Regions from separate parts of the Psychrobacillus sp. FSL K6-2365 genome, predicted to be linked through region 1. Evidence: riboswitches for the same ligand, from Rfam matches in the RefSeq annotation. Region 1 holds a riboswitch; the other holds the start of a gene.
What was found. Region 1 has a riboswitch for FMN ahead of MKY29_RS08065 (ECF transporter S component). Riboswitches for the same ligand answer to the same signal wherever they lie in the genome.

Region 1 (9,690 bases):
ACTAGTAACTGAATTGTTAGATTTAGCCCGCCTAGAGTCAGGTTATCTAAGTATATATAAAGAAAAGGTTTCTGTTGTCCCGACAATTGAACGAATAACACAAAAATTTGATCAAGTTGCCAAAGAAAATAATATTAGACTTTCTTTTAAACATAATATAAATGAAAATTTATCGATGGAAATTGATGAAGATCGTATGGAACAAGTGTTAACCAATTTAATCGATAATGCCCTTAGGCATACAAAAGAGAATGGTTCTGTCACCGTCCAATTAAGTAAGTCAGATACACAATTTGTTATAAAGGTAGTCGACACTGGATATGGCATTCCAAAAGAAGATCTTCCGTATGTATTCGAACGTTTTTATAAAGCTGATAAGGCCAGAACTAGAGGGAAAAGTGGCACTGGTTTAGGTTTGGCAATTGCGAAAAACATTGTCGAAAGACATGATGGTGTGCTAACTGCAGAAAGTGAAATTGGAGTAGGTACATCCTTTATTATTAACTTGCCTATAAAGTGATTCTACAAACTGTGAAGATTACCTTCACATCCCGATGAGTGAAAATGGACTCTTGTATATAACGCTGTGTCTTGATTCGGACCGCAATACCTGAGTAAACAGCATCCTGATGGTCCGTGTCTCGCAGGAACCGTGTAACAGAGACAGACCCATCTGTCGTAGCGTTTTGAACTATGTTCTACGTTGCGCTTATATAGGCAGTTATTCTCCCATCTTATCTTCTAATTGGGAGTCGTATTGTCTATTAATGTGGGATAAAAGGCGTGTAACAAATTTGTACTTGAAACGACTAATTGAAAGAACGGGGGGAGCCTATGAATGACTCCGTTTTCCACCGCTTGTATGATACCTATCATCAAGACGTTTTTCAGTTTCTCATATATTTGGTGAAAAATAGACAAACTGCAGAAGACTTGGTTCAAGAAGTATATGTACGAGTGCTTAAAGCTTATAGCAGCTTTGAGGGAAAAAGCTCAGAAAAGACATGGCTATTTTCAATAGCCAAAAATATTGCAATTGACCATTTTAGAAAACAAACCGTCAGAAAAAAGAGGTTATTTGACTCATTTGACTGGGAAAAGATGCAACTTGCATCTTCCGAAATGTTACCGGAAGATTTAGTACAGCTTAATGATGAGATGAGAACATTATTAATTGCATTGGATGATTGTACGGGAGATCAGAAAATGGTTATTATTATGCGATATTTCCAGGAACTTTCGATTGCGGAAACATCGGAAATTCTAAATTGGTCGGAAGGGAAAGTGAAGACAACGCAACATCGTGCAATAAAAGCACTTCGTGAACGATTATCTGATAAGCAAAAGGAGGCAGATGTTCATCATGAGTGAGAAAAAGACAGAAGATCGTGTATTAGATGAGCTATTAAATAACATGCCGAAGTTTACAGATAAACGCTCGAAAGATGAAATGTATAAACTGGTAAAATCCAAAATAGAAATTCAGGAGAGGCCTGAGAAACGTAATCGACTAGAGGTTTCAATGAACAAATGGCTACCTTTTATCATTTCCGTAGCTTCTGTCCTTATATTAACAGTTCTCGTCTCTTCCTTTATAAATAAGAATGAGAGTTCCACAGCTGATAAAGCCCAAGAGTCATCAATGGAAAAAGATCATATGAGAACGATGGACGTACCAGAAGAAGCATCAATGGCTACTGAAGAAGACAAGTCTAGCGATATGTCGACTATGTCTGGAAAAATAGTATCTTCGTATGAATTAGTTCCTTTCGACAGTCTATTTACCTCTGTTTACGAAAACGATTTAAATGGAGGAACAGTATTTCATTTTTCTTTATTAGAAAATGCTCTCTCTATTCCAATAACGATTGTAATTCCTAAAGAACAAATAGATATGGATTTTCCAAATAAGACACCAAATAGCTTGGAGTTATATGAAAGATACGCATTTGGGATTGATGAGATTTCCCTTGGATTCCAAGAATACCATCCTTACAAAGGTTACTTTTTGACAGAAGGTAAAATGTTAAAGCACTACTTACCAGTAGATCATGGTTACGATGCTGCTCCTGGAGCAATGGCGCCGTATCTAGCTTCTATCAATGAAATTTTCACTGATTTTGATTCCTTTTTAAGGGTCAATGAAGATGGTTCGCCGATTGACTGGGATCAAGTCGGTACGCTAGATGAACCTGTTGAGCTAAAAGGTACAGAGAAAAAGGTAAATTACTTTGCATATATTGGTTCAAATGGAGAGACATATTTAGCACCAAATTTTAATAAAACATTCGCTACATTATCGGAAGCATTGATGGATATGAGAGATCCTGGAAATGATATTTACACTTCTGTTATACCAAATAATGTGGCCTACACAATAAGAGAGGATAAAGGTTTAGTAATACGCTTCGATAAACCTTTAAACCTGGAATCTTTAGATGTAAGTGAGGCATCTCGATTATTAGAAGCTTTTTCCCTAACTGCCGCAAGCTTTAATCAATCCATCCAATTAGAAAATGTTGTACAAGATAGTTGGGATGGAATTAATTTAAGCAGCTCACTTCCTGTTCCAATCGGACCGAATGGTTTTACTTTGCGAACCAACTAAATAACGTCAACTGCCAATGCTTATCAACTAAAGCTTGGCAGTTTTTTTGTATCTGGGTACGCGATAGCCTATAAAGTTGTGGAAATAGCCCATAAACAATCAATCTAGGAATAATAACGAGATGAAAGCCCATAAGATTTTAAATATAGCCCTTAATTAAATCAAAAAAGCCCGTAAATTTTTTATTATAGCCTATATTAGGATGTTGGTCTCAATTACAAACAGGTCTGTTGCATATATTGTTTATATTTGATAAAATGTTATTAATTCAAGATATTAATCTTGAAGATCAACAAAATATTGATTCATCTTCGGGGCAGGGTGCAATTCCCGACCGGCGGTATTAGAAATTTATTTCTTCAGCCCGCGAACCTTAACAGGTTGATTTGGTTAAATTCCAAAGCCGACAGTATAGTCTGGATGGGAGAAGGTGAAGGTGCAGTCGTTTCTCGTATGCTTATACGGATACGCTTATTTAAGTGTACCTTGTTTCTCCCTTGAACTTTATTGGTTCAAGGGATTCTTTAAGTGTGCAAACGAGCTGAACCTTTCTTCTTGTGGAGTGAATCGCAAAAGGAGAGAGGATTTTATGATAAAAGGCAAAACGCGAATGCTTATTGCAGTCGCAATGCTTAGTAGTATTTCTTTTGTTTTAATGCTACTTGCTTTTCCATTACCGGTTTTACCGGCATATTTGAAGGTCGACTTTAGTGATATACCAGCTTTAATCGCTGCAATCACGATGGGACCAATAGCAGGAATTCTAGTTGCATTTTTAAAGAATGTGTTAGATTGGTTATTTGCAGGAAGTCCAACTGGTGTACCTGTTGGTCATATGGCTAATTTTGTAACTAGTATCTTATTTTTAACACCAGTGTATTTTATTTATCGTAAAGTTACTACATCAAAAGGAATTATGGTAGGACTAGGAGCAGGTACAGTATCAATGGCGATTGGTATGAGTGTATTAAATTATTATGTGTTTTTACCAATGTACACTTATTTCTTAAATTTCCCAATGGAAACCGGTACTGCCTTGTTTAATACTATCATTTTCGGTATTTTACCCTTTAATTTGATTAAAGGCGTAATAGTAACTATTGTGATGATTGTATTATTTAAACGTATAAAACCTTTACTTGATAAGGTAACTAATTCATATATGAAACCTAATACAAATTAAAAAAAGTTGTTTCTCCATTAGGAGGAACAACTTTTTTTTAGAGGAAAGTAAATATAAATGGATAATACCGCTTTGATTTCCGCCACAATCAACTAAGTAAGCAGTGATTATTATAGGATCATCTAAAGACATCATTTATAGCATTGGAACTAATAAGTAGAAAATAACAATTAGTAATTCAGTTACATTCATTTAGGTTGTGAATTAATCAAATTATTTGGGGAAATTATCCTTTTCGCAAGTAATAGGTAATAAACCGCAAGTAATTATGGACTATGGGCAAGTAAGCTCTTTACGACCGCAAGTAAGCCACAGATGTAAGCAAGTAAACAATAGGGGAGAGCAAGTAACGATAAAATTGGATTCAATTATTTCATAAAAGATGAGGATGTATACGCACAAAGTCCATGTTCCTAGTACTTTATGATATGAAGTGCATCGCATACAAAACAGGGGCTCTGGATTTGTTATCAAGCATCTTTCAACTAGTAAGAAGACAGAAGACATACGACAAAAAATAGTTGGTTTCAATCGTATAGAGTAGCGTTAGAGCGAACGAAATTGCATCTTCGAGTGCTTAATCTAGGAATAGTTAGTAGTTTTTCTGTAGTTAACCAAAAACGCACTTAGGTATTTTTCTAAGAATTGCAGAATGGCGCGGACAGGTAAACGCCAATATCACTAAAAATTACCTTGGTAACGATATAGCAAAACGTCTGTCCAAGCCTTCGCAAACGATTGGGAAAAAAGGCACTGGTATCTTTTTTACCCAGTTTTTCTTACAGAATAAAAAAATGGTGATCATGACAAGAGTCACAACCACCATTCAATATACTATTCGAATTTCAGAGCGTCGCCTTCAAATGACTCATCTGCTACTTTAATAGAATCAGTAGGACAACCTTCAAATGCATCCTCCATGTCCTCCATTAGTTCTTCTGGAACTTCTGTTGTACCCATGTTATCATCTAAAATAACGAAGGCAATACCTTCATCATCATAATCATAAATATCTGGGGCAGCTGCTCCACATGCTCCGCATGCAATACATGTATCTTTATCTACAATTGTATATTTTGCCATTATTATATTCTCTCCTTTATAACTACTAAAACGAATATGCTATCTTATTCATTCTAAAGATGTTTTCCATACATTTCAACCAAAATACTTCAGAAAAGAGAGGTATTCCTATGCATTTTCATCAAATATTACTATTTATAATACATAAAATATCTGGGCAACGTTCTGAGAATGCCCCATATTATTTATTAAAAGGCAAAAAATCAGGACAAACCATTCAAGATGTGACATATTTTCAACTTCATGCTTTCTTCTCTATCCTTCCACAATTATCGAAGGAAGATTATGATGAAGCGATAAATGAGCTGTTTAAAAATGAGTTTATTCGGGTAAATGAATCACTCGTATATATAACTGAAAAAGGAATTGAAATACTACCGAGTGATAAAGAACCTCTATTTAATGGTTGGAAATATAGGGGCAAGGAACAACTTTTTTGGAAAAGAATAGACTTAGTTATCCAAACATTATCGCAGTTCCAAGCGAATGAAAAAAAATTCGTACCAAACCAAAAGGATATTTCTATACAGCATTTTGTTAAAGACTTTTTAATCCATAATAATTTTCGTGAATTTAACTTGAATAACGATATTAAGCAAGAAATTTTTTATTTACTTGAAAATCCTTCTTTTGATGACATACACAGAACGTTGCTTGTTTATCGGCTTAGTGGCTATAAGACAACTGGTTTGACATGGGAACAACTGGCTCGCCACTATCATATGACTGACTTGAACATTAAAATAATTTTTTTAGAATGTTTACATAGTATGTTAGACAATATTTCGGTAGAGACAAGTCCCCAGTTATTTAATTTAGCTAAAGATATTCGTATCGAAACGCCTCTAACTGAATCTGCTTTTAAAACTAATAGTCTATTTGAAAAGGGATATTCTATTGAAGAAATTGCAAAAATAAGAAAATTGAAGATTAATACAATAGAAGATCATGTTATTGAAATAGTCTCAAACAATAAAAACTTCTCTATTTCTGCTTTTATTTCTAAGGAGCAAATAGAAGAAATTCTTCATCTATCAAACGAGCTAGAAACAAAAAAACTCACATTAATAAAACAAAGATTACCGGAAATTAGTTTCTTTCAAGTGCGCTTAGCATTGACGAAGGGAGAAAAGAATTCATGAATAAATTAAATGAAATTCTTCAGAAAAAGTTCGGTCATGAAAACTTCCGAGATGGGCAACAGGAAATAATTGAACAAATTATAGCAGGAAAGGATGTTGTTGCTATACTTCCTACTGGTATGGGGAAATCCCTTCTTTATCAGCTACCAGCATACCTAATGGAAGGAACTGTGATTATCGTGTCACCTCTTTTATCTCTTATGCAGGATCAAGTAGAGCAACTAAAATTACTAGGAGAAAAAAGAGTTATTGCCATCAATTCATTTTTACCATTCCAAGAAAGAGAAATGGCTTTTCGTCACTTAGCTGATTTTAAATTTATATTTACTTCACCAGAGATGCTCCAAAATGAACAATTTAACCGTGCGCTTAGAGAGCTTTCCATCGCATATGTTGTAGCAGATGAGGCGCATTGTATTTCTCAGTGGGGGTTTGATTTTCGACCTGATTATTTGAGGATATCAGGTTGGATACATTCGCTAAAAGCTGTGAATGTTCTTGCATTAACAGCAACTGCGACAAGCGAAGTTGTCAAAGATATTAAAGGAACTTTACGGATGACAAAACCATTTGAATACATTCATTCACTTGATCGTCCTGCTATTGCATATGAAATAGTAGAGGTTGAAAACCACCAAGAAAAAATGAATTGGATATTAGGTAGAGTTATCTCTACTGAAGGTCCAGGAATAATTTATACACAATCACGTAAAAAGACGGAAGTTTATGCAACAATGCTAAGAGAACAAGGAATTTCTGTTGCCTATTACCACGCAAAAATGGAGCAAAGTGACAGGATATTAATCCAGCAACAGTTTCAGCAGGGACAATTAGATTGGATCTGTGCGACTAATGCTTTTGGAATGGGTATTCACAAAGATAATATCAGGCAAATTATTCATGATCATATTCCGACCTCTGTAGCAGGCTATATGCAGGAGGTTGGAAGAGCTGCAAGAGATGGCAATCAGGCAATCGCCTCACTCTTATATACTTCTTCAGATGTTGAGCAAACATTTTACGTAGCGATGCAAGATTTTCCAGAGGAACAAGACATACATTTTGCTTATCAAGAAGAATATTCTGAAGTTGAACAGGCAGAGACTACAAGCCGCATTCTAGCTTATTGGAAAGAGCAATTAAATGAACAGCAAACTATTCAATTATTTAAGCAAATTAAACAAAAAAAGTGGCAGGATATTCAAAGTTTTTACTTAATGATTCGAAATGATTCCTGTTTGAGGGAGCAGCTACTTCATTATTTTGATCAAGCATTAATAGAACGCCCCCATCATTGTTGCTCCAAATGTGAATTAAATGTCTCGAGCATTTTAAGGAAAAGAACTGATGAAAAGAATAGGCAAGATGAAATGAATTGGATAGATAGATTAAATATACTTCTTCCATCATAATACTTTTGTTAAGTTTACTTTTTCTACAATATTCGTCATAATAGAAGTAGAAATGAAGGCAGAAATGGAGTTTGAATAAAATGAACCAAGATGATTATCAAAAAAAAATCGACGAACATCGACAATCTATAGGACAAGATGACGATACCAATGAAATGAGAAGAAGTAGAAGTTCAAATCAAAAACCAAAGAAAAAATCTAGAAATTTATTAATCCCAGTTGTTTTTTGCATTTTCATATTAATCCCAATTAGTATATTTATTTACGTACAATTTTTCTATGTAGCTGATCCAGATAAAGCAGAAGTAGTAAAAAATGATACGATACATGTAGAAACGCAAGCTATTAATAATGGGACAGAAAAAGATGAAACTACCAAAGCAGAAGAAAAAGAAGAAGAAGTAGAAGTTCCAGTGGTAACTACTCCTGAAGAAACTCAGCAACCAGCTGAACAGACAGAGGAAGTTACTGAAGAGCCAAAGCAAGAAGAAGTAGTAGTAGATAAAACAGAAACTACAGAAGCAGCTAGTTCTAAAACGCATATAGTTAAGGAAAATGAAACACTATATCGTATAGCCGTTAATTATTATAAAGATCCAGCAGCGGTCGAAAAAATAAAATCTGCTAATGGCCTTTCGTCAAATGAAATTTCTGTTGGTCAAAAGTTAGTACTACCTTAAACATATATAAAGAAGGATATTTTTCATAAATGTTGAATATATAATATAGGGTATATCCTAGTTGGAAGAGGTGCTAATATGTTTGTAAAAAGTGTAATGATCCCAAAAGAAAAATGTATTACAGTTCAAGTAGATACTTCAGTATCGTCGGCTCTTCGTGTTTTAGAGGAAAAAGAAATGGATGCTTTACCGATTTTAGATAACGGACAATATGTAGGTATGTTTAACAAATACCTTTTGTATAAAGCGCATTTCTATAGCAATCTTGAAAAACAAACTTTCATGGAGCAAACGAAAGTAACAGATATTATGACAAATGAGGATATATTTGTTGGTTACGAAGAAGTTTTCGAAAATGCAATGATTAAGCTTCATGATTTTCCTGTCCTAGCTGTTGTGGAGGATGGAAAATTTCTTGGTTTAGTAACTCGTTATGATTCAGTAATACAATTTAAAAGTGCATTTGGTATGAATAGTAAGGGAACGCGTATAACTTTTACTTCTGTAGAATCTGAAGGACGAATTCAAAAAATGACGGATGTACTGCATAAATATCACGCTTCGGTCATTTCAATCGTAACATTTGATGAAACAGATAAACTATTCAGACGTATTGTATTAAAGATTGAAAACGATTCAAAAATTGATCGTATTCTAGCAGATTTAGAAAAAGCAGGGTTTCGTGTTTTACATATTGACAAAGAAGAGTAAAATTAGCTTATAGGAAACACGAGTGCAGGGCAGGGGAATTTCCCTGTCCTTTTCCATGTTATATGGGGGTATATATTTGATAGGATGGATAATTGGTATAGGATTGTTTATATTTTTTATTATTTTTTTGTATATGTTATTTTTAGCTTTTCAAACAAATATTCATACCCATTCATTGTATATTGATGAATGGAAGAAGGAAGATCATTTTCATATTTTTTTCATATCCGACATCCATCGCAGAAGAATAAGTGATGAGCTTATTCAAAAACTCAGCGGAAAAGTGGATATCGTTATAATCGGAGGAGATTTGACGGAGAGGGGAGTCCCTTTAAAACGGACGAATGATAATATCAGACAACTTGCCAAGTTAGGAAATACTTGTTACGTTTTCGGTAACAATGATCGGGAAGTTGGGGAACAAAATTTACGAGATATCCTTTATTCGCATGATGTCTGTATATTGGAGAACAACTCTATTAAATATGAAAAAAACAATTTTTCTGTTCGTGTAGTAGGGATTAATGATGGATTTGTGGGACCAGTTAAAATATATGAAGCGTTCAAAGACGTTATTGAATCTGATATTATCGTTTTTACAACTCATGCTCCAGCATACTTTAATAATGCCAAAAAGGTATGTAAGCCGCATCTTCTCTTAGCGGGTCATCTCCATGGTGGCCAAATACGCTTTGGCCCTTTTGGGATTTATGAGAACGGTAGCTATCGTGAAAAAGAAAATAGTGCAGAGCTCATAAGTAATGGATTTGGAACAACTGCGGTGCCATTGAGACTGGGAGCAAAATCTGAATGCCATATAGTTACTATAAGTGGAAGAAATTAAGTGAACAAAGAAAGGAAGTTTTTTTGT
Region 2 (9,690 bases), 140 kb from region 1:
ATTACAGGATAGCGAGGAAGAAGGTTTAATTCATGGCTATTAGAAAGTCGAAATAGAAATAAGTAATTGTGGGGATATGTTATGACTTCTAAGAAATCAAAAAGAAGTGATTTTCTTATCAAAGCAGATACAATGGAAGAACTTGTACGCAAATGTGAAGTTGACTTGGAGGACTTCAAGCAACTATTAAACTAAAAATTACTGAAAAAGCTACAAATGAGGATTGTGGTCGAGGAAACTCTGCTTATGATCTAATATAAATATTGACTGATTTAAATAACTAGAAACCCTTTTACAATTAGGATTTCTAGTTTTGTTTTCAATTCTATAATATTATTAAATTTACATTTTAATTGAGTCAATTTCATAATTACTTGTATTATTTAAAAGTACGAATGTTTACATAATATTGCAATAAATTATTCGTTTTTAGGGAAAGTTGATCCCGTCGATTGGAGTGGCAGCCGGCGACTCCAGCGGGAACAGCACGAGCTGAAAGCCCCGCAGGAACGTAGTGACGAGGAGATTGAAGCCGTGCCCGCGGAAAGCGTCCGCCTAGAACGGAAATCAGCATTGTTCGGGTTTAACTAAATAATATTTTTTATGAAATTGACTCAATTGATATTCTATTTCCCTTAAAGTGTTCCACCAGATCCACCGTCGATATTTACGGCTGTTCCAGTTACATAGGAAGCAGCATCGGATACTAGAAAAGTAATGACATTTGCTGCTTCAGTTGTTTCACCAATTCGTTGAAGTGGAATCGTAGGACCTACTACATTTCTAGAATATTCTTCCCAAGTAAGTTCTGGAGCATCCTTTTTCCATTTTAATTCGATTTGATTACTTCTGATAAGTCCAATGCAAACTGTATTTACCCGAATATTGTCTTTGCCTAAGTCTTTACTCATAGCTTTAGTCAAAGCCATACCAGCTGCTCGACTAACTGTCGTTGGTAAAGAACTTGCAGGTGGTGTTTTCCCTAAAACTGCTGTTACGTTTACAATAGCTCCTCCGCCTACTTCTCTCATATAGGGAATTGCAGCTTTTGAGGTATGTATTGCTCCAAATAATTTTAAGTCTAAATCTGTTTGCCATAAATCTGTATCCACTGAATCGAAAGGATTGGCAGATGAAGTACCCGCATTATTAACTAAAATATCAATTCGACCATAATGACTAATTGTTTTTTGAATGACTTCTTTACAAGCTTCCTCTTTTGTAATGTCAGCAGGAACAATTAATACGTCTGCTCCTGTTTCAGTTTTAATAAATGCCGCTGCCTCTTTTAATTTTTCTTTTCCTCTTGCACATAATACTACACTTGCTCCCTCTTGCACTAATTGCAAAGCTGTTTGTAAACCTATACCTTTACTTGAACCAGTAACTATTGCTACTTTTCCTGTTAATCCTAATTCCATTATGTTGCCCCCTTGATTTCAGTATCCTGTTCATCTTTCATTATATTACAAGTTTATCATTTTTCAGAATTATTACTCTCATTATATATATAAACAGACTACATGAAAGAATATATGTACTGATGAAGAAATACAACTTCCTTAAAACCTAAATTATGTTGTATTCGATAATGTTTTAATAAACATGGCTCTTCATAGAATTATTTTCAACGAAAGACTCATCCTAAACAAAAGGAAAGGAGTTTAATCATGCAGAAAATAGTTATTGCACTTGGAATTATTACTTCTACCCAATTAGTTCCAGCACATATACAGTCGATTGCACCTACACAACAGGAAATACCAGCTTATGCTAAGTGGGGACAGCTAGCTATGAAAGAAGCACAATCCAAATATCCGAATGCAAGTATTATTGACTACCTACATGAAGGAAAGGAAACTAAAGAAAGTTCTACAATTGAAAAATTTAAGTTATGGTTAAAAGATAGTGGTAAGGAATTTGGAGTATCTGTAATGATTGAATATATTACTGATACTGATGAGCTTGTTAATATTCAAATACAAGAAAATTAGAATTTATTTTCAACATTTTTTACTTACTATTTTAAAAATATTGTAAGGAAAATCATAAGTAAACCAACCAATGACCTGTTGAGTTGGTCATTGGCTTTCTATATTATTATTGCTCTTTTTACATTATCTTCAAAAGATTTGCCATCTCAATTGCTGATATAGCAGCATCGTATCCTTTATTCCCTACTTTTGTACCCGCTCGTTCAATAGCCTGTTCAATGGATTCAGTTGTAACAATACCGAAAATAACTGGTACTCCAGTTTGTAAACCTACTTGAGCGATTCCTTTTGCAGCCTCATTACATACATAGTCATAGTGTGTAGTAGCTCCACGAATTACTGTTCCAAGACCAATAACAGCATTATAATTATGTGATTCAGCCATTTTTTTTGCAATAAACGGTACTTCAAATACACCTGGAACCCATGCGACTTCTATATTTTCTTCCTTTACCCCGTGACGTTTCAATCCATCTATTGCGCCATCAACAAGCTTTGCATTTATAAAATCATTAAAACGCCCTACGACAATACCTATTTTCAAATCTGTTCCGATTAAATTTGCTTCTATTGTTTTTACCATCTTATTCTCTCCTTAGCTAACTTTATTATTTGTTAAGTAATTTGATAATTCTTCAATTGTTACAATCTTCACTTGAAATTGTTGGGCAAATTCCAGTAAATCTGGTAAGCGTGCCATTGTCCCATCTTCGTTCATAATTTCACAAATTACACCAGCTTTTGACGATGCACAGAGTATTCCAAAATCCACGGCAGCTTCTGTATGTCCTCGTCTTTCTAATACACCACCTGGTTTTGCAATAAGAGGAAAGACATGTCCAGGTCGCTTAAATTGTAGTGCTCTAGCTTGTGGATTAATCACTTGCAACATTGTTTTAGATCGATCGAAAGCACTAATCCCTGTTGATGTCGTCTCATGATCAATCGACACAGTGAATGCAGTTTGATGAAAATCTGTATTGTCAGAAACCATCGGATGCAATTGCAATTCCTGGGCAATTTCTTCATGAATAGGCATACAAATCAACCCCCGACCATATTTGGCCATGAAATTAATATTTTCTGGTGTAGCAAATTCTGCTAAGCAAAGAAAATCCCCTTCGTTCTCGCGGTTTTCATCATCTATTAAAATAATGATCTTACCTTGTTTTAAATCCGTTATTGCTTCTTCTATCGTATTTAGCATGTTATTATCTCCTTAAAAACCGTTCTGCTTTAGAAAATCTTGTGTAATAGTTGATTCCTTTTTATTTTTAACATATTGATACATATACTTTCCTAGCATGTCACATTCAATATTGACTAGTTCACGCTCTTTCTTCATCCCTAACACTGTCTCTTTGTTTGTATGGGGAATTAGTGAAATAGTTATTGTCGACTTAGTTATTTCAAAAATAGTTAAACTTGTACCATCTACGGTAATAGATCCTTTGGGAATACAAAAGTGACTTACATCTTCTGGTACAGTAATATCAATATAAACTGCATTTGCAGTAGGTCGTTTCTTCAATATCGTACCTACTCCGTCGACATGTCCGGAAACGAAATGTCCACCAAAACGGCCATTTGCGCCCATTGCTCGTTCTAGGTTAACAGCTGAACCATTTTTTAATAAATTGGTTGTAGTCGCATGAAATGTTTCTGGCATTACATCTACTGTAAATTCAGTTTGAGAAAATGTGATTACAGTTAAACAAACACCATTTACTGAAATGCTATCGCCCAATTTTATATCTTCTAAAATTCTGTCAGCTTGGATAGAAAGTTGCATACTGCTAGCACTTTTTTGAATGTTTTTTACAATACCTTGCTCTTCTACAATTCCTGTAAACATTGTATCCTCCTTTACTAATATGTTTTGAGGAGAAATCAGAAGCTTCTTAAAAACAAAAAACTCCGCCCACAAAGGTGACAGAGGAAAATTAGGTAGATTCAAACAAGCCTTTTGTCAATATTTCTCAAAAAGCATCGAACTACTCCTTCTCCCATCCAGACTATAACTGTCGGCTTTGGATTCACACCAAATCATGCTTTTTACGGCTCACAGGCTTCAAGATTGCTCTCTTACTGTCGATTGGGACTTTCACCCGACCCCGAAGGATAATTATTTAATTTTGAAAAGCGCTAGCTCCTATGTCAGCCTAGACAACCGCATAATAATTGCAATAAAGGCTACCTTTGCCTTTATTGCCCAGACTGAAACGACATGAGGAGCTATTCGTTGTAACTAGACATAAAAAAACACATCCAGAATTCATTGGATGCGAGAGAAGTCGTACTTTAATAAGCCCTTTTATATCGTTTTTTAGTATAACTAAAAAACCTATACAATAGGCACTTATTCCTTCTCCCATCCAGACTATAACTGTCGGCTTTGGATTCACACCAAATCATGCGTTTTACGGCTCACAGGCTTCAAGATTGCTCTCTTACTGTCGATTGGGACTTTCACCCGACCCCGAAGGATAAATTATTTAATTGGTCTAAGAATAACAAGTCCTTAAATTTTTTGCAAGTTATTCCGATTACAAACTCCTAACAAAAATTAAATCAGAAATCTAAAAGTACGTCCACGTTAACCTTTACAATTGCAATGATTGCCTATTTCAGCCTGAACTAGTCTGTCTTGAGTTTATTGTTTTGAACACCTCTTCTTTTTAAATAGATATACAAATATGTTTACAACTTATAGAAGTTCTATATCTTTCAAATAATCATAAAATACATAGATTCTAAAATATAAAATAAGGGGAAATGGAAATGTATGCTGTTCATTTTATGGAGAAAAATATAATTGTTTTAACTCAAGTATTGAGAGATATCCCTGCGGTCGAAGACAATCTAAAAATTAAAGGCCGAAAAGGTAAAGTGATTAGTGTCCAAGAAACCGAAGAAAATGGCATCCATGTACAAGTTGAATTTGAACAGATTGTAGATAAAAATAAAGCTGCTACAAAAGAACTTGGGAAGAAAAAACGAAAATAATTTTTTTATAATAAATACCCGTTAAATGACGATAGTTACTCATTTAACGGGTTTATTGTATTAGTGAATATCACGTTTTTTGAAGCTACCGCCTCTTACTTCTGCCACATCTGTGATCACAACAAAAGCACTTGTGTCCAATTCTTTAATAATCGTCATTAATTTGTTTTCTTCCATACGAGTAATTACACATGTAACAATATCCATTGTTTCATTTGAAAAACCGCCACGTCCACTTGAATATGTAACACCACGACCTAAACGATCTTGAATTGCAGAGCCAATCTTCTCAGATTGTTTACTAACAATACGCACAGATTTAGACTTTTCAAGACCAACTTGAATTACATCAATTACGATTTTAGCTATGTAATAAGTAGTAGCTGAATAAAGTGCACTTTCTAAACCATATATAAAACCTGCACCTACAAAAATAAACGCATTGATAAGTAAAATGATATCTCCTACTGAAAACGGTACTTTTCGAGATACAAGGACTGCTAAAACTTCTGCTCCATCAAGAGCTCCACCGTTTCGAAGGACAACCCCAATACCAACACCTAGCATTACTCCCCCAGATATTACTACTAATAAAGGATCCTTTGCACTTAAAATTGGCTCGATATGATGCAGTAAAACTGTAGAAATAGATAGTGATGCTATTCCAACAATACTCATTATTGCAAAGGTTTTACCGACTTGTTTATATCCTAAATATACAAATGGAATGTTTAATACAAATAGTAATACGCCAAGAGGAATATTAAATAAATATGTTCCCATGATACTAACGCCTGTTACCCCACCGTCAATAACTGAGTTTGGTATTAATACAGCTTCAAGTGCATAACCCGCAATAGCTGCTCCTATTACGATCAAAATTATTCGTCGGGTTGTATCCGCTACTTTGTTCGTCTGCATACGCTTTTAAAACTCCTTTTTCTAAAAATTGAACCTAACTAGATTACTCTTTAATTTTAAAGATAAAAAAGCTATGTTACAAGTTAGAGTTCCTATAATTATCCCTTTCTGAATTATATAGTGTTTGTTATATTCATTTTGCTATACTCTGCTTGAACATTCGCTTAAAGGGTATAGTAAAACGATTATACTTTTTATATTGGAGAGGAGATTGTAAATGAATTACGAACAAATTACAGTTGCCGGTAGTGGAGTTTTGGGAAGTCAAATAGCTTTTCAAACGGCATTTAAAGGTTTTCAAGTTGCAGTATATGATATTAATGATGAGGCTCTTGACAATGCAAAAAATAGAATGATGAATTTAAAATTACGTTATAAAGAAGATTTAGGAGCTACTGACGGAGAAGTTAACGAAGCATATAATCGTATTTCTTTCTACACTGATTTAGAAAAAGCTGTAATTGAAGCGGATCTCGTAATCGAAGCAATCCCTGAAGTTGTACCAATAAAAAATAATTTCTATAAGGACTTAAGCAAAGTTGCACCACAAAAGACAATTTTTGCAACTAACTCTTCTACATTACTACCTAGCCAATTTGCCGAAGAAACAGGTCGACCAGGAAAATTTCTAGCATTACACTTTGCCAATGAAATTTGGATGAACAATACAGCCGAAATTATGAAACATCCTGGGACAGAGAACCAAGTTTTTAATGATGTGATTAAATTTGCCAAAGCTATCGGGATGGTAGCTTTACCATTACAAAAAGAACAGCCAGGATATATATTGAATTCCCTTCTAGTTCCTTTTTTAGAAGCTGCACAACAATTATTAATAAATGACGTTGCTGATCCTGAAACTATCGATAAAACTTGGATGATTGCAACGGGCTCTCCAAAAGGTCCATTTGCTATTCTGGATATCGTTGGAATTAATACCGCATACAATATTGCCAATGCAAAAGGACAATCTGGCAACGATCATTTCATTAAATTGGCCAATATCTTAAAAACAGATTATATCGATAAAGGCAAAACTGGCAGAGAAGCTGGAGAAGGATTCTACAAATATCCAAACCCCAATTATTTGAAACCTGATTTTTTATCCTAATTATTAGTAAAAGCCTGTAAACTTAGAATGTTTACAGGCTTGTTTTAACTTTTTTTAAGTACCGCAAAACGTTTTATACGGTCTTGAGGTATCAGGGGGTAGTGAAGTATAATCCATATGATCAGAACTATAATCGTATGGTTTAGAAATTACTTTAAGAAGGCTCTTTAGCACACTATAATCTTGATTATTCACTGCTGCTTCAATTGCATCTTCTACCCGATGATTTCTTGGAATGACTGCTGGATTACTTTTCTGCATCAGCTGCTGGATAAATTCTTTAGACACATCTTGTTTTTCAACTCTAGCTAGCCACTTCTCATACCATTGGTCAAAATCTTTTTTACCAAACAAAACAGTTTCCTCTAACTTATCAAGAGTCATCAATCGGAATGTATTAGTATAGTCTGCTCTGTATTTCTCCATAAGTTGAAGCAAGTTATCAATTAACGAAAGGTCCTCTTCTTCTATATTAAAAATACCTAGCTTATTCCCCATTCCCGTCAACCAGTAAGTCTCATATTTTTCCGGAAATGCCCCTATTTTTTCTGTTGCAAGTTTGACTGCTTCTTCCTCATCTTCATGAATAAGTGGTAATAAACTTTCTGCCAGCCTTGCTAAATTCCAAGCGGCAATATTCGGTTGATTTTCATAAGCATACCGACCATGAGTATCGATTGAGCTAAATACTGTTTTCGAATCAAAAGTATCCATGAAAGCACAAGGACCATAATCGATTGTTTCACCACTTATTGTCATATTATCCGTGTTCATCACTCCATGAATAAAGCCAACAAGTTGCCATTTCGCAATTAAAGCTGCCTGATGCTCAATCACTTCCTGGAGTAATAATAGATAACGATTTTCTTTATCCAATAGTATCGGATAATGTCTCTCTATTGCATAATCTGCCAAGTCTTTTAAATCGTTTATACTTCCCCATTTTGCAGCAAATTGAAAAGTACCTACACGTAAATGACTAGAAGCTATTCGCGTCATTACAGCTCCTGGTCCAACAGTTTCCCGCATAATATCCTCACCTGTAGTGACTACAGAAAGGCTACGAGTCGTTGGAATACCAAGTGCATGCATAGATTCACTAATAATATATTCACGAAGCATTGGTCCAAGTCCTGCTCTTCCATCTCCTCCACGAGAATATGGTGTTCTACCTGAACCCTTCAACTGGATATCAACTAGTTCTCCCGAAGGCTTAATATGTTCACCGAGCAGCAGAGCTCTACCGTCCCCTAACATAGTAAAATGTCCAAATTGATGCCCAGCATAGGCCTGTGCTAAAGGTATCCCACCTTCTATTGTGCGATTGCCAGCCAGTTCTTCAATACCTTGTCTACTTTCTAAAGCTTTAGGATCTAGTCCTAACGTAGTTGCTAATTCTCCATTTAAGACAACAATTTTGGGGTTGCTAACAGGATTTACGTTAATAACTGTATACATTAATTCCGGCAGATTGGTATAAGTATTTTCCAAGTTCCATCCTACATTTATATTAGCTTCTGTCATCGAATCTTCCTTTCCTTAATTGATAAAACAATACTAGATACTTATTTTTATTATACCCTTACTTAGTCAAGATACGCTTCCTTAGCATTTATACTTATCTTTCAAAAAGAGAATGCCCTATAAAAGGCATTCTCTGTATATTTAAACAAATATTTATTATTCAGGAGCAATAAAGCCCCTACATTTCGCTGATGCTTTATCAGACTTAAAACTAATCCACCATTCGTTTTTTATATACAACCACAGTTAATATATATACGACCACAGTCCAAATTAGAATTATAGCCAGATTTGAAATTACATCACCGAATCCTGCTCCACTTTCCACTTTTGTTGCAAGGTCAATTAGTTGAATGTTTGGCAAATATTCAACTATCTGCAATACTGGATACTTCTCTATCCAAACAGTTACAAATGATCCCATTGTAAAAACAGCAATAACAGGAAGAACTATTACAGAAGATTCCATAACTGATTTTGCAATAAGGCCCAATAAAGTTCCTAAACCTATGAAGAAAACAGATGAAATAACAATAGCTGTTGCAATGATTGCAATATTAGCTGGACGATATTCCGATAAATATGCACAGAAGAATGCAATAACAATAGTTAATACAAATGATAACAGGCTTTTTCCACCAAGAATTTCTAATGTACTGGCTGGAGATAGCATAAGTCCACGTAGTGTGTTCTTTTCTTTTTCTTCAGCTATCAAGCAACATTGGACGTATGTACCAACCATGGCAAACGTCATATTGATATTCATAAAATGAGCTTGTATTGTATCTAATCCCATACGGCCATATACAGCAGCTAAAATTAGTGGTAAGAATACCACGATTGAAACTGCTAAGTTTCTTGAGAAATCCTTAAAGTCTTTTTGAAAAATTGCATTTACTCTCTTCCATGAAAACGTCATACCAATTCTCCTCCAGTCACTTTTACAAATATATCTCCTAAAGTTGGTTCATTTGAATGTACCGTTTGAACTCGATTCTCTTTCATAAGCTGGAACATTTCTTCTGCTCCCTCTGAATCCTTTCGTAGTACAACTTTCTCATTGTTCGATAATTCTACAGTTACTGTCCCATCTGCAAATTGTTTTTTAAGCTCTCCTGGCTTATCAAGAAGTTG

Region 2: another riboswitch for FMN. It lies ahead of ribE (riboflavin synthase); the one in region 1 lies ahead of MKY29_RS08065 (ECF transporter S component).

Annotation. Positions count from the first base shown of each region.
Region 1 covers NZ_JBBOOO010000001.1:1,688,932-1,698,621, forward strand. Annotated here, with positions in the region: gene MKY29_RS08050 (ATP-binding protein) at 1-520, shown strand, start outside; gene sigX (RNA polymerase sigma factor SigX) at 835-1,371, shown strand; gene MKY29_RS08060 (hypothetical protein) at 1,364-2,608, shown strand; FMN riboswitch at 2,912-3,044, shown strand; gene MKY29_RS08065 (ECF transporter S component) at 3,198-3,791, shown strand; gene MKY29_RS08070 (ferredoxin) at 4,626-4,874, opposite strand; gene MKY29_RS08075 (helix-turn-helix domain-containing protein) at 4,985-6,016, shown strand; gene MKY29_RS08080 (RecQ family ATP-dependent DNA helicase) at 6,013-7,428, shown strand; gene MKY29_RS08085 (LysM peptidoglycan-binding domain-containing protein) at 7,509-8,108, shown strand; gene MKY29_RS08090 (CBS domain-containing protein) at 8,187-8,819, shown strand; gene MKY29_RS08095 (metallophosphoesterase) at 8,896-9,663, shown strand; gene MKY29_RS08100 (YpdA family putative bacillithiol disulfide reductase) at 9,689-9,690, shown strand, end outside.
Region 2 covers NZ_JBBOOO010000001.1:1,546,753-1,556,442, reverse strand. Annotated here, with positions in the region: gene MKY29_RS07390 (SDR family NAD(P)-dependent oxidoreductase) at 636-1,421, opposite strand; gene MKY29_RS07385 (DUF3889 domain-containing protein) at 1,671-1,994, shown strand; gene ribH (6,7-dimethyl-8-ribityllumazine synthase) at 2,113-2,577, opposite strand; partial or broken gene ribB (3,4-dihydroxy-2-butanone-4-phosphate synthase) at 2,614-3,201, opposite strand; gene ribE (riboflavin synthase) at 3,214-3,849, opposite strand; FMN riboswitch at 3,989-4,120, opposite strand; FMN riboswitch at 4,354-4,485, opposite strand; gene MKY29_RS07365 (hypothetical protein) at 4,776-5,000, shown strand; gene MKY29_RS07360 (YitT family protein) at 5,061-5,921, opposite strand; gene MKY29_RS07355 (3-hydroxyacyl-CoA dehydrogenase) at 6,139-7,032, shown strand; gene MKY29_RS07350 (protein adenylyltransferase SelO) at 7,087-8,556, opposite strand; gene MKY29_RS07345 (ABC transporter permease) at 8,768-9,475, opposite strand; gene MKY29_RS07340 (ABC transporter ATP-binding protein) at 9,472-9,690, opposite strand, start outside.